Regions from separate parts of the Mucilaginibacter pocheonensis genome, predicted to be linked through region 1. Evidence: riboswitches for the same ligand, from Rfam matches in the RefSeq annotation. Region 1 holds a riboswitch; the other holds the start of a gene.
The links. Region 1 has a riboswitch for cobalamin ahead of metE (5-methyltetrahydropteroyltriglutamate--homocysteine S-methyltransferase). Riboswitches for the same ligand answer to the same signal wherever they lie in the genome.
Positions count from the first base shown of each region.

Region 1 (7,954 bases):
ACCCGCTCGCCATTGTCCGTTTTAGCCCTAATCTGTTATATTTGGGCATGGACGCTATCAAAACGGTTAAGGATACAATAACAATAGGACTTGGAATACTATCAGCAGGATTTGGGTTAAAAGGCTTTTTATTATCGAGTCATTTTATTGATGGCGGTGCTACCGGTATATCCATGCTGATATCAGATATTACGTATGCGCCTATTTCTGTTCTAATCTTTTTTATCAACGTACCGTTTCTGTGGCTTGGTTATAAAAAACTGGGGATGAAGTTTGCTATCAAAAGCACACTGGCCATTGGCCTGCTCTCTCTTAGCTTAGTGATCATACAATTTCCGGATGTAACCCATGATAAACTACTTACTGCTGTTTTCGGCGGGGTATTTATTGGTACCGGCAGCGGTTTGGCTATGCGCGGCGGCGCCGTGCTTGATGGCACCGAAATAGCCGCCGTTTTGGTGAGCAAAAAAACCCAATTGCTCAAGGTAAGCGATTTTATTTTACTGCTGAATGTATTGATATTTAGCATGGCTGCATTTTTTCTGGGTGTTGAACCGGCCATGTATTCTATACTTACCTATATGGCTGCTGCCAAGATGATCGATTTTATCTTGAATGGTATTGAGCAATATTCGGGAATAACAGTTATCTCAACCCACAGCGAGGCTATACGCAAGGCCATTACCGAAACCCTGGGCCGCGGCGTAACCATTTACCAGGGCAAAAGCGGTTATGGTAAGGATGGCCATATTAACGACCCACGGGATATTGTTTTTACCGTAGCCACACGCCTCGAGATACCATCGCTCAAACAAACCATTCTGGACATTGACCCCAAGGCATTTATTGTGCAGCAAAGCATTGATGACACTACCGGTGGCTTGCTTAAACGCAAGGGCCTGCATTAAATCTTTACTTAACCTATTAACCGCCATGCAATTCCCTGTGATTAAACATTTGGTTTTAGTCAAAAAAAATCGTCAACTATTTTTTTAATAATAGGACAATTACTGCAAAAAGTATTTCCTTTACGGCCTAAACTAAATCACATATATGAAAAAAATCTTTACTACAATTATTATTGTATTTGGCGTTTATACCGCATCATTGGCACAACAGAAAAAAGGCGACGTTGAACTGGGCATCCATATTGGTTACAGCTTTTCCGACATTAGTAATTCTGATTTTTTCAATTCCAGTTTTAAATCAGCCTTTAATGCTGGCATAGCCACAGACTTTTATTTCTCCAATCGCTGGAGCTTGAAAACAAAATTAATTTTCGATCAAAAAGGTTGGGGTCCCGGCTTCTTTGCAAACGTTAGCGACGAAAAATTCGCTACCGACTTTAGTTTAAATTATATAACCCTACCCATAATGGCCAACTGGCATTTTGGTAAAAAACGCAACTGGTACCTCAATTTTGGCCCTTATGCGGGTTATTTAGCAGGCGCTGAGGCAACCAATGGCGATATAGATGTTAAAGACTCTTTCCACAGCACTGATTTTGGCTTGGCATTAGGGATTGGCACCAAGATCAAACTATCGAACAAGGTTAAACTCTTACTTGAATACGATGAGCAGGCCGGTATAACCAATATTTTTAAAGAAAACACGGGTTCAGCCGTTAGAAACGGTCGCGGCAGCTTTAACATTGGACTTAATTTTATAATAAAATAAGATTAAAGGGCAAAAAGCTAAGCTTTCTGCCCTTTTTTATTCCCGCTCGCGAGATGCCTGCCTTTAGGTTTATTGCTACAACACGCTTACCTTTTGCTTATGCTCATCAATAGCTACAAAGGTAAATGTACCGGTGATGGCCTTTTCGCGTTCAAAGGAGTACATTTCTTCAATATAGATCTCTACCTGTACTTTTAGGCTGGTATTACCTATATAGGATATTTTGCCTATGAGTTCAATGATGGTACCGGCAGGTATTGGCCGGGTAAAATCTATCCTGTCTGACGACACGGTTACCATTCTTTTGCGGGTGAAACGGGTAGCGGTTATAAAGGCTACCTCGTCCATCAGGTGCATGGCGGTGCCGCCAAAAAGCGTATCGTAATGATTGGTTGTATTAGGGAACACGGCCTTAAATATCCGTGTTTCGGACGCTTTTATTCTTTCTTCTGTTGTCATTTTGATTATTGTTGATGAGGAAGGGCAATCCATGGCAAAACACGTGTTATTGCTTGTCCTCGCAATAACGCGCATTTTTATTTAATGATAAATTATGGAAAAGTGCTTTACACCTATCTCAGTTTTCCCCATTTAAGGAGGGTGGCCCCCCATGAAAACCCAGCCCCGAAGGCAGTTAATATCATGGTATCATTGTATTTAAAATCGTCTTTAAAATCCCAAAGACATAGTGGTATGGTAGCGGCGGTTGTATTTCCGTATCTGTCTATATTTACTTTCACACGTTCGGCAGGTAAACCCAAATGATCGCCAACAGCATGTATTATCCTGTAGTTGGCCTGGTGTGGTATCAGCCAGTCAATATCATCAATATTTAGCTCATTACGTTCCAGTATAGCCTTACAGGTATCTGTCATACCGTTAATAGCGGCCTTAAAAACTACACGGCCATCCTGATGTATAAAATGTTTATGATGGGCAACGCTTTCGCTTGTAGCCGGGATCTTTGAGCCTCCGGCCGGAACCAGTAAATGCTCCCTGCCTTTGCCCTCAGTTTTAAAAACACTGTCAATTAAGCCAGTACCATCGGTTGCGGGCTCAATTAAAACGGCCCCTGCCCCATCGCCAAAAAGTATACAGGTATTCCGGTCCTTATAATTGATGATGGCACTGTTTTGATCGGCACCAACAACAATTACCTTTTTATAACGACCACCTTCAACCAAACTTGAACCCATGGTATAGGCATATAGAAACCCGCTGCAGGCAGCATTAACATCTGTTGCCCAAGCGTTAACCAAACCCACTTTATCACAAACAATGCTGGCGGTTGACAGCAGCAGGTGATCGGGAGTTGAGGTAGCAATTATGATGCAATCAATTTCGTCTGGAGAAACTTTAGTATTATCAAGCAAATTTTTTACAGCCCAGGTGGCCATATCAGAGGTAGCGAGCTTTTTATCGGTTAAAATCCTTCTCTCTCTTATACCGGTTCTTGAAACTATCCATTCGCTGTTGGTTTCAACCATTTTCTCTAAATCGCTGTTACTCAGGACACTATCCGGAACATAACCACCTACGCCCCTTATAACCGCGCTACTCTTTAATCTCATAAATACTCAAATTCTTCAAAAAACAGGCAATTATACGCAAATTGCCTGTTTTACCCGTCAGGAAACTGTTGTTTCTACAACTAACTGACGAAGTTGTTTTGCTGCTTTCACCATATTTACCAGCGCGGTTTGGGTTTCGGGCCATTTACGGGTCTTTAAACCGCAATCGGGATTAACCCATAAATTTCCGGCCGGTAATAATGCCGAGGCTTTTTCAAGCAGGTTTGCCATCTCGTCAACCGTAGGTACCCGCGGCGAATGAATGTCATACACGCCGGGCCCAATTTCATTTGGATATTTAAAATTGGCAAAAGCTTCCAGCAATTCCATCTGTGAGCGCGAAGTTTCAATGGTGATCACATCAGCGTCCATATCTGCAATGTGGCCTATAATGTCATTAAATTCACTGTAGCACATGTGGGTATGTATCTGCGTTTCGTCATGCACCCCGCTGGCCGAGATACGGAAGGCGCGCACCGCCCAGTGCAGGTAAGCAGCCCAGTCTTTTTTACGCAACGGCAAACCTTCGCGTATGGCGGGCTCATCAATTTGTATAACCTTGATGCCTGCTTTTTCAAGGGCTACAACCTCATCGCGAATGGCAAGGGCTATCTGGTAAGTGGTTTCTGACCGTGGTTGGTCGTCGCGCACAAACGACCATTGCAGAATGGTTACCGGACCAGTTAACATCCCTTTCATCAATTTGCTGGTATTGGCCTGAGCAAAGCTGCTCCAGCGTACGGTCATGTCTGCCGGGCGGCTTACGTCGCCATAAATTACCGGTGGTTTAACACAGCGGCTGCCGTAGCTTTGCACCCAACCATTTTTGGTAAACAGAAAACCATCCAAACGCTCGCCAAAGTATTCCACCATGTCGTTACGTTCAAACTCGCCATGAACAAGCACATCAAGGCCAATTTCCTCCTGCCAGCGAATAGCATCAATGGTGGCTTTTTCAATTTGCTCATCATACTGTGCAGGTGTTAACTCGCCCTTTTTTAGTTTTGCCCTAAGTGAGCGGATATCATCTGTTTGTGGGAATGAGCCTATGGTAGTTGTAGGGTAAAGCGGCAAATTAAAACGTTGTTGCTGTATTTTTTGACGGGTACCAAACGCGCTGTTGCGTTGCGCATCGGCATCAGTAATGGCGCCGGCGCGTAATTTTATTTCCTGCTTATGAATTAGTTTTGACAGGTTGCGGCTTGATATGGCCTGTAAGTTAGTTTGCAGCAATCCATTATCGCCGTCAATAATTTGAGCAAGTTCGCTAACCTCGTTCAGCTTTTGTTTGGCAAAAGCCATCCAATTTTTTATTTCAGGATCAATAGCTGTTTCCAGGTCGAGATCAAAGGGTGTATGCAGCAGGGAGCATCCCGGCGCTATCATTACTCTGTCTTTACCGACAACAGCTATTGCCTTTTTAATGTGTGACAGCGATCTGATGTAATCATTTTTCCAGATGTTACGCCCGTCAACCACACCTAACGAGAGGCTGAGCTGCTCCGGCAGCAGCGTAAGTACTTTGTCTAACTGTTGCGGCGCGCGTACCAGATCGATATGCAGGGCGCTTATCGGCAGGTTTACCGCCAGCTGAGTATTATCCTGCAGGCTTTCAAAATAAGTGGTGAGCAGCAATTTGATGTCAGGGCAGCTTTTGCTGATCTCCTTGTAGGCATATACAAAAGCTTCCTTTTCGGCTTCCGTAAGATCAAGCGCCAGGAAAGGTTCATCTATTTGTACCCAAACCGCTCCATAACTTTTTAACCTTTTTAAAACTTCAATGTATACCGGCACCAGTTTTTTGATAAGATCGATCTTGTTAAAGCCCGCCTGCTTTTCCTTGCCGAGTAACAGATAGGTCACGGGGCCTATCAGCACCGGCTTTGGTGTAGTAACGGTATACTGTTTGGCCAGGATAAATTCATCGAAAACCTTTTCAGAAAACAGTTTAAACTGCTGGTTTTGTACAAACTCAGGCACAATGTAATGGTAGTTGGTATCAAACCATTTGGTCATTTCCATAGCGGTTATATCAAGACCATCTTTTTGATAACCGCGGGCCATGGCAAAGTAAAGGTCGATCTCGGTATTGGCTTTATTTTTAGTTAAAACCGGGCTGTAACGTTCGGGAATTACACCAAGCATAAGTGAGGTGTCCAATACCTGGTCATAAAAACTAAAATCATTACAGGGGATCAGATCAATACCGGCATCTGCCTGGGTTTTCCAATTGGCGACGCGCAGTTTACGGGCAACGGCAAACAGCTCTTCGCGGCTGATTAAACCGGCCCAGTACTGTTCACTTACCTTTTTGAGTTCACGGAGGGCACCTACACGAGGATACCCGAGATTGTTTTTGAGCATACGCATAAAACTTTTTTGGTTAAACATTAAATTGAATTAATGCTCCTTACGGTTTTCGGTATACTTTCGGGAAATGGTAATAAAAGGTAAAAGCTTAACTTATGGGCACTTGTGCACCCACGGGCTATTCTTTTTCTTTGACTACTGCTTCAAAACGCGAAAGCATTGTCTTTTATACAATGGGCAAGTATCCTGGCTTGTAACATTGCTGCCATCCTTCTCATCCCGATGGGCCGGGACAATGGATCTGGTTAAAGGCATCAATTTTTATAGTTACTTACAGTTGCGCGACAGCCCGTGATTTGCACACGGTTCCTTATTATTCCCTGCCCGGTAAGGCAGGAAACCACACTGCTGAAAAAAAGTAAAGAACTTTATCAGTCGCAAATATAGGCTTTAATGCAATACGGTTTTGAAAAATTAGCGGCAGCCGGCAAGAAATGCCATAGGACCGACTCACCCGATCTGCGCTTCGCTGGATCACCCTCTCTCCGCCTGCGGCGCAAAGAGGAAATTCACAAGACAGATAAAAGATAATTAGATAAAGGATCAAAGAAAAGACCACTCCTCCTCAACCCTTTTTATGGCGAAGCCATAGAGAGGGTCGCCCAGCGAAGCGTAGGCGGGGTGAGTCTACCCCGCGTTCAAATATCCAGCCTTGTTTTCATGAAATAATGAGCCCATCACCATGCTTCGACAAACTAACCATGATGTGTTTGCTATTATACCGGAAAATCAAGACTTACTAAGATAAACTTTGAAAAGATGTAAGCAGGGATCGGGATTGGGTTGTGCAAATGTGCATGTATTAAACATGCACATTTGCAGGTTTTACATTTAACCCTTTTTAAAATACCTGTTTTTAATAAAGGATTTAACCAGGATGCCCGCCACACTACAGGCAACCAGCAGATAAACGATCAGAATGTGTTTTTGCATTTAGTTTTATAATTTCCTTAAATGTAACGGATATGATACAAGCAATGCAAGTGATTTGAAAAATAATCTTTTAACCAGATGGGATGAAAAGTCAGCGGAGTGTCATTTAAAGCTTTGTTTAAGGGGTAATAACATTCAGGCACCAAGCCTAAAAACCTTGATAGTACGCCCGTAAACTTGCTTTAAGGTGGGGTATCAATTATACGGGTGCCAAAAAAATTCATCATGCCAAAATGTATGGATAAATTGTACTTCCTTCATGCAATAACAAATCTTTAGATTTGAATCAACGAAAAACATAAATCAACATTATTATGATACAAGCCAAAGCATATGCAGCCCAAAATCCTGAAACAGATTTAGCACCCTGGGATTTTGAACGCAGGGAAGTTGGACCACATGATGTTCAGCTGGAAATATTATTTTGTGGTGTGTGCCACTCTGATCTCCATCAAATAAAAAACGAGTGGTTTTCGGGGATATTCCCCATGGTACCGGGCCACGAAATTGTGGGCAAGGTTATTAAAGTAGGCGATCACGTTAAAAAATTCAACTCAGGCGATCTTGCGGGCGTTGGCTGCATGGTTGACTCCTGTCAGGTTTGCGAAAACTGTAAAGACGGACTGGAGCAATATTGCCTGGAAGGAAATACACAAACATATAACAATAAAGGACGGGATGGCGTACCAACCTATGGAGGTTACTCTAATACCATTGTAGTTCGTGAAGAGTTTGTGCTGCACATATCTGATAAACTGCCACTTGCAGCCACTGCACCCTTGCTTTGCGCCGGCATTACCACTTATTCTCCGCTGCGCCACTGGAAAGTTGGCAAAGGGCATAAACTGGCTATTTTAGGTTTGGGTGGCCTGGGCCACATGGGCGTAAAATTTGGTGCAGCCTTTGGTGCCGAAGTAACTGTTTTAAGCACATCGCCGTCAAAAGAAGCCGAAGCCAAAGCATTAGGCGCGCATCACTTTGTGGTAACGTCTGATCCGGAGCAGTTAAAAGCGGTTACCGGTTCGTTTGATTTTATCCTTGACACCGTATCGGCCGAGCATGATATGAACCTTTACCTGTCGTTATTAAGAACAAACGGCACATTAATAGGCGTGGGTGTACCATCACAACCTTATTCTGTTCATCCGTTCTCGCTGCTGGCTGGTCGTAAAAGTATGGCAGGTTCAGGCATCGGAGGCATTCCGGAAACTCAGGAAATGCTCGATTTTTGCGCCGAGCATAATATCGTTTCAGATATAGAGATAATAGATATAAAAGACATTACCGCATCCTATGCGCGCATGCTTAAAGGCGACGTGCGTTATAGGTTTGTGATTGATATGGCTACGCTATAATTTCAGATAACCACCTTACAAAAAAGAGCGCCTGTTTTAACCAGGCGC
Region 1 covers NZ_JAVDUU010000001.1:1,090,584-1,098,537, reverse strand. Annotated here, with positions in the region: gene J2W55_RS04545 (YitT family protein) at 48-908, shown strand; gene J2W55_RS04540 (porin family protein) at 1,054-1,677, shown strand; gene J2W55_RS04535 (acyl-CoA thioesterase) at 1,753-2,136, opposite strand; gene J2W55_RS04530 (beta-ketoacyl-ACP synthase III) at 2,250-3,248, opposite strand; gene metE (5-methyltetrahydropteroyltriglutamate--homocysteine S-methyltransferase) at 3,306-5,612, opposite strand; cobalamin riboswitch at 5,778-5,979, opposite strand; gene J2W55_RS04520 (NAD(P)-dependent alcohol dehydrogenase) at 6,866-7,906, shown strand.

Region 2 (7,954 bases), on a different contig from region 1:
AATAATTAAAGAAATAAAAGTATAACTTGGCATTAAACAAACCTTTCAATAGAGGACCAAGGCTTCCTTTTAAGAAAAAAGAAGCTGAACACAACATTAACCAATTCATCAGGGCTCAGGAAGTTCGTCTGGTAGGCGACAACGTTGAGCAGGGCGTTTACTCTTTAAGAGATGCACTGGCAATTGCGCAGGAGCAGGAATTGGACCTGGTTGAAATATCTCCAAACGCGGTTCCACCGGTTTGTAAAGTAACGGACTATAACAAGTTCATTTACGAACAAAAGAAAAAGCTGAAAGAGATTAAGAACAATGCCAAGCAAACGGTTATAAAAGAGATCCGTTTTGGACCGAACACTGATGATCATGACTTTGAATTTAAATTAAAGCATGCCATCAAGTTTTTAGAGGCGGGCGAAAAGGTGAGAGCCTACGTGCACTTTAAAGGTCGTGCCATTGTTTATAAAGAACAGGGCGAAATATTACTGCTTCGTTTTGCGCAGGCGCTTGAAGAAGTAGGTAAAGTTGAACAATTGCCAAAGCTTGAAGGAAAAAGGATGTTTTTAACCCTGGCTCCAAAAGCGGTAAAAAAATAAATAAGAGATGTTAGATATGAGATTGATAAAATCCCATACCTGACATTTTAATTAAAATAAACGTGAAATATGGGGTTCAGATGCCAGGAGATCATTAGTCTCACATCTCAAATCTCATATCTAACATCTAAATAAATAATAGTTATGCCAAAAATGAAAACCAATTCCAGTGCTAAAAAGCGTTTTAAGCTTACTGGAACCGGTAAAATCGCAAGAAAGAACGCATACAAAAGCCACATCTTAACCAAGATGTCGACAAAACGTAAGCGTGCCCTTGGTCAAACCAGCTTAGTGTCTGAAGCTGACTTAGGAAACGTAAAACGTATGCTTTGTATCGGAAAGTAATTCACAAATTTTTTTAACCAGGTATTAGAGTTTTAAGTTCTGTTATAAAAAAGAAAGCAGGCACTCACTACCAAAATCAAACAAGATGCCACGTTCAGTTAACGCAGTAGCGTCGAGAAGACGCAGGAAAAGGATCATGAACCTCGCCAAAGGTTATTGGGGTTCAAGAAGCAAGGTTTATACCATTGCAAAAAACACAGTTGAAAAAGGTTTACAATACGCTTATCGCGACCGTAAAACCAAGAAAAGAGAGTTCAGAGCTTTGTGGATACAGCGTATTAACGCCGGTGCCCGTCAGCATGGAATTTCTTATTCACAGTTAATAGGTAAATTAGCAGCAAAAGAGATCGGTTTAAACCGTAAAGTACTGGCTGATTTAGCAATGAATCATCCTGATGCTTTTAAAGCCATCATTGATGCAGTAAAATAATACAAAACGCTCAGCGTTTTATGGAAAAGGCCGCTAATAGCGGCCTTTTTTGTTTTTAATTACCGAAGCAACTGCATTTACTCGACCGCTGTAACTTCTGTATAAAAATCATCAGCATCGTTTTCAATATCCATGTATTGTTTAAAGTTCTGCACGTCCTTATCAACCATATTCTTAAATATGGGATTCAATATTTTAGCGATACCAGCACCAAGTCCGCCCGCCGGTGGCTGATAGCTGATCACCACATCAACCACAGTACCCGCACCATCAGGCGTTTCCTGAAAGCGTACTTTACCGGCGTTGCTGATTATAGAGTCGGGGAGTGAGCTCCAGCTGATCATTTCATCTGGTATATCCTTTACAATTTCGGCATGCCAACTTACGGTAGCCATATCGGTAGGTAGCTTCAAAACCCAAAAGGAGAATTTTTCATCAATCGTTTCCACACTTTCCAAATGTTTCATGAACAAAGGCAGGTTATCCAGCCTCCGCCAAAAGCTATAAACCGTATGCCTGGGTTTATTTACGGTAAATGACGACCGGATATTTACATTGACCGGATTGGTTGAGAGTTTACCAATGCGTTTATACAATTCACAATGCCCGGTAATGCCTCGGTTTAAAAGATACCCACCTGCGCTAATTTTAATGACGCTGCTTAAAGGGTTTGAAAAGATATTTTTAAAACCCGAAATTCCCAGCTTAACACCTCCTATGATGGATGTATAACGCTCTGGCCAGTTAATATTTACCCTGTCATCACCATAAAGTACCGGATAGTTATCGGTATATTTTACTATTGTAGTTGCCATAGTATTATTTAATAAGTGTAAGAATTAAACAGTATATACTACGGTAAGTTTTGAGTTAAGTTAATTTTGTTTAACTGTTTTGTAATTAAATTTAAATTTAGTTAAATCTGGCAAGTGTTTTTTGGGCCTTTTCAATTCATACTGATAAATAACACGCCCCAGGTTTTTTAAAAATGGCAGGCAAACGGTAGCATATTCATATTTATTGTCGTTATAAATGCCGTCTTCATTTGATTGCACTACGGCAGTGAGCATAAACTCCGTTTTAGTTTTAAAATCAACAATATAAGCGTTGTCAATATCATAGCCATAACTATCGCCCACTTTATTAAATATCCTGATGCCGGGTTCAGGGGTTGCCGTACTGTCGCCGCCATAGAACAGGAATTTACAGTAGGCCGGGAAAAATTCAGGCCTGTTATAAGTGGGCTTTATATTTTCGGTAGGAAACATGCTCATATAACGGTATATAAAACTATAATCGGCCTGGGTTAAGTTATAACGCTGCTCCTTTGGAAAAACTTCCGGGAAGAGCAGCCGCTTCAATACCTGTTGCTGATCGGCAATGGAGTACACATTCTTTTGGCTAAAATCAAACGGCTTGTTCACCAGCCGGTTGCTACTGTCTAAATAAGCTTTACCCTGTATCAAATTTTCCAGTTGCATGGGGTAATTTAAACTATCGTACATCGCCACCTTTTTATAAATTACATTACCCTTGTTATAAAAAGTTATTGGGTTGGTGTGCCTGGTACTTTCTCCGGCATCGCCAACGGCCAGCCTGCCAATTATGCGGGTGTTATATAAGCGGTATTTTTTTAATTTACGGTTGATCTCGGCACGACCAACAAACTCATAAAGGCGATTAAAAGCATCATTATCGCTTACCAGCAGTATTTTTTTTATATAGTTCTCAATACTTGGCAGACCATCGGCTGATGAGGTATCCGTTGTTACTTTGGTTTGCCCTGTAAACGCGCTATCTGTTATCATTGCTGATTGTTTATTCAATCCGGTAATGCGCAGTTCGTTTAGCTTCTCAAGCGCGAAAATAGCAGTTGGTAGTTTAACCGTGCTTGCCGGGTAAAAGTAATGTTTAGCATTAAGTCGGTAACTGTATGATTTAAAGTGCGGTACGTTATTTTTATCCCGGTTAATTTGCGTGTATAGAATCTGTATCTCGTTTTGGGTAGGATGGTTCAGTATGCTTCCAAATAACTCCGGGTGGCTTTGAAAAAGTTTTTTCAGGAAAACGGTGTCGGGTTGCTGGGCAAAACAGGGGATGCTGCTTAATAGCAATAATAGGATACTATATAATTTCATCTGCATAAATATAGTGATTGTTAATTTGCAGTTATTAATACTTATCCTACTTTTGCTGTGCTTTTGGTTTCATACAGTGTATTTTGCTGTAAACGAATTAAAAGGGAATACGGTGAAGATCCGTAACTGTCCCGCAGCTGTAAGCTCTTTAACCATTGTCCATTCTTATTGTCACTGTCCGGAGATATAATCGGGACGGGAAGACAGGGCACATGGGGAGTAAGTCAGAACACCTGCCAAAGCGCTGTTGTTATTCATAGCTTTCGGGGATTGAGGCTTGAATGTGAAATCATCTTCATTTGCTTGTAGTGTGTTTTCATTTCAAAGTTCTGTTCCTTAGCTTGATGTTTTGGGCTTATCAGGATGAAAAAAACTTTACGCTGTTTTTATAAATGCATATTGATTTCAGGGGCTTGCGGTACTATACTTATCGCATTGCCTGGCAGCGCATGGGCTCAAACAGACACTTTGAAAAAAATAAAAGAGGTAACCGTTTCGGCATCAGGCATCCCCCAAATACAAACCATTAACCCGGCACAACAGGTTTCAACAATTGATTTTACCCGCCAAAGCGCTTTTACCGTGGCCGACGCCATCCGGAATTTTGCAGGGGTGAACATTAAAGATTACGGCGGCATAGGAGGACTAAAAACCGTGCTGGTACGCAGCCTGGGAGCCAATCATACGGGCGTGTTTTATGATGGGGTGCAATTAAATGATGCGCAAAACGGTCAGATAGATCTGGGGAAACTTAATTTGAATAACGTTCAGTCAATAACGCTATATAATGGGCAGCCCGATGATATTTGCCAGCCCGCACGGGCTTTTGCTTCGGCAAGTGTATTGTATATAAAAACCATAAGGCCTTCGCTTAACGATGTCAAACCTTACCAGGCCCTTGTTGGTATCAAGGGAGGGTCATTCGGTTTAATTAATCCATATGTTCAATGGCAGCAGCGTATTGGCAAAAATTGGTCGGCAATTGTTAATTCCTATTTTGAAAAAGCTAACGGTCAGTATAAATATAAAGTTAACGGCGACGGATCTGATACTCTGGCTACTCGACGCAATGGAGATATAAAAGCACAACAGGCAGATGCTGCTTTATATTGGGCAAAATCAGACAGTAACCAGTTTAATCTCCACTTAAATTATTACAACTCAGACAGGGGCTTACCAAACGCCGTGATCTATTATAATCCTTACTCCAAACAGCGGGTACACAATCGTGATATGTTTATGCAGGCCGGGTATGAAAAAATATGGAACAGCAGCCTGCACTTGCTTATAAATACAAAACTTTCCAGACTTTACACGCACTATACCGACCCTGACTTTTTAAACAATGCAGGCGGATTAAATTATACTTATATTCAAAAGGAGGTGTATCAGTCGGCCACGTTAGCTTATCATATACAGAGTAACTGGGAAATATCCTACGCAACAGATTTTGCATACACCAGGCTGGATGCAAATGTTAACAACTATGCTTATCCATCCAGAAGTACGTTGCTTAATGTATTTGCTTCAAACCTGGTGGTTGGGAAATGGCGTTTTCAGGGGAGCTTGCTTAACAGCTACATCAGCGAGTCAGTTAAAGCAGGCAAGTCATCCGGTTCGCGTTCGGTATATTCACCTACTTTGATGGCGAGTTTTAAGCCGTTTGAAAAATCAGGATTTCAATTAAGGGCATTTTACAAAAGCGCGTTCAGATACCCTACATTTGATGAGTTTTATTATTTCGCAACACCGGTAAGAAACCTTCGGCCGGAGTTTGCCAAACAATTTGACCTGGGTGCAACGTATTCCAAATCACTCAATTCATGGCTTGATTATGTTACTTTTACAGCAGATGCTTATTATAACAATATAACAGACAAGATATTATCCATACCTAATCAAAACCCTTACATATCATCTATCACCAACCTGGGCAAGGTAGATGTAAAAGGTATTGACATCGGTGTAAAAACACAATCAAAGCTTAACAACGGGTGGAGGGCCTTATTTACCGCAAATTATAGCTTTCAAAAGGCAATTGATGTGACCGATCCATCAGCTTCGGTTTACCTGGAGCAAATTCCGTATACCCCCAAGCATACTGTAGCTTTTAATGCAGGTATTGATTATAAAAAGCTGGGCCTTTATTATAACCAGGTAATATCCTCATCGCGTTATTATAGCGGCGAAAATTTACCTGAAAACCTGGTGCCTGGTTACGCTGTTAGTGATTTATCGGCTGTTTACAACTTTACAATCCATAATAACACATTAACAACCTCATTAGAGGTAAATAATTTATTTAATACCAATTACGCCGTAATCAGGAGCTTTCCCTTGCCCGGCCGTTCTTACAGACTTACCGTTCAAATAAAAATTTAATCTGACAAATATGAAACAACTCAAACTCAAAAGCTTATTTATCGGCCTTACAGCTGTGATCTCATTTACATCATGCCATAAGGACAAGAAAATAGAACCCGACGACACAACAAATCCCCCTGTAAATGAAGTAGCTGGTATATATGTACTTAATCAAGGTAAATTTAATAGTAACAACAGTTCGTTAACTTATTATGACGTAACCAGTAAATTGCTGGTGGCCGACCAGTACAAAGCAGTGAACGGAAGCGGTATTGGCGATACAGGTAATGACCTTAAAGTATATGGCTCTAAAATGTACATTGTGGTAAATGTATCAAGTACGGTAGAGGTAGTGAACGCTAAATCGGCAAAGCTGATTAAAAATGTAAGTTTTTTTAACGGGGCAGTAGCCCGCCAGCCCCGGTCTGTCGCATTTTATAAAAACAAAGCTTACATCACATCTTATGACAATACCGTTGCTGTAATGGATACCGCTACGTTAGAGGTTAGTAAATACATAACTGTTGGCCGTAACCCAGAGCAACTGGTTGTTTCAAACGGCAAGCTTTATGTGGCCAACTCCGGTGGTTTGGATTTTGGAAATCCTGATAAAACAGTTTCGGTTATTGACCTGGCCACAGATGCAAAGATCAAGGATATTCCTGTTGGACTTAACCCAATTACGGTAGCAGCCGACAGTTATGGCGATGTATTTGTGGTAGGCTTTGGCAATTTTGGCGATGTACCTACTTTAACAATTATCAACAGTACTACTGATCAGGCAAGTGCACCGGCCCCTTTCACGGCTGCTTTTGCCACGCCTATGGCCATATCAGGTGATTTTGCATACTTCATAACCTCTGATAACAAAATACAAAAGTATGACGTGAAAGCGAAAACTATAGTGAGCGGCAACTTTATAACTGATGGTACCGTAATAACTACGCCCTATGGTATTAAGGTAAATGACCTAACCGGCGAAGTATTTGTAACCGATGCTAAAGACTATCAATCAAACGGAAAATTGTTTGCTTTTGACAAATCAGGCAAATTAGAGTATTCTATCAATACTGGTATCAGCCCGGGTGCTGTTGCCTTTATTTATAAGTAATATTAACCGTTTTTATTTAATACATTTATAAGTAATTTTACTGCATAAAATTTGATCATGAACACAAAAGACAATACTACCCGAAATATCGTCATCATTTTAATGATCGTGGCGGCTGCCGCTTTCAGGCTGCTCGCGTTTAAATACAAGGACCTCAGTAATTTTAACCCGGTAGGTGCCATTGCGTTATTTGGCGGGGCATACTTTGCCAGCAAATGGAAAAGTTATGCAACCGTACTATTTACCTTGTTTACAACGGATATTGTTTTGAATTATTTATATACCTCAAAGTTTTCCATGGGATATGATGGCATCATAGGAGTTTATTTAAGCTTTGCCCTGATGGTGCTTTTAGGCAGTATGATAAAGAAAGTAAATGTGCTGAATGTAGTCTTAGCTTCTCTGGGGTCAGTTTTAATACACTGGCTGGTAACTGATCTGCCATGGTTTTATACCACGCTTAACCTTTATCCGCATACCTGGGCTGGTTATATGACATCATTAGCTGCGGCTGTTGACTTTGAAAAAAACATGGTATATGGTACCCTGGTATTTAGTATATTGATGTTTGGCGGCTTTGAATTCGCTAAAAGCAAATTCACCTTTTTGCAGCCCAAAAAACAACTGGCACTTTAGTTAAAGATATTAATACAAAAAAGCGATTTGCCTTGTGGCAAATCGCTTTTTTTATGGACTTATAATTTACAAATGACATGAAAAAACTGGTAGTGCTAACCGGTGCAGGAATCAGTGCCGAAAGCGGCTTAAAAACCTTTAGAGATAGCGATGGGCTATGGGAAGGTTATAATATACATGATGTGGCAACGCCCGAAGCATGGCAGCGTAACCCGGAACTGGTACAGCAATTTTATAACGAACGCCGCAAATCTGTGCTCGAAGCAAGTCCCAATGCGGCTCATTATGCGCTGGCCCGGCTGGAAGAGCAATATGATGTAACCATCATTACCCAAAA
Region 2 covers NZ_JAVDUU010000003.1:612,474-620,427, reverse strand. Annotated here, with positions in the region: gene thrS (threonine--tRNA ligase) at 1-25, shown strand, start outside; gene infC (translation initiation factor IF-3) at 27-593, shown strand; gene rpmI (50S ribosomal protein L35) at 738-938, shown strand; gene rplT (50S ribosomal protein L20) at 1,024-1,368, shown strand; gene J2W55_RS16025 (SRPBCC family protein) at 1,446-2,183, opposite strand; gene J2W55_RS16020 (serine hydrolase) at 2,244-3,506, opposite strand; cobalamin riboswitch at 3,553-3,761, shown strand; gene J2W55_RS16015 (TonB-dependent receptor plug domain-containing protein) at 3,870-5,888, shown strand; gene J2W55_RS16010 (DUF5074 domain-containing protein) at 5,899-6,981, shown strand; gene J2W55_RS16005 (DUF6580 family putative transport protein) at 7,039-7,617, shown strand; gene J2W55_RS16000 (SIR2 family NAD-dependent protein deacylase) at 7,695-7,954, shown strand, end outside.
Region 2: linked by a shared signal. The riboswitch ahead of J2W55_RS16015 (TonB-dependent receptor plug domain-containing protein) and the one ahead of metE (5-methyltetrahydropteroyltriglutamate--homocysteine S-methyltransferase) in region 1 are both predicted to bind cobalamin.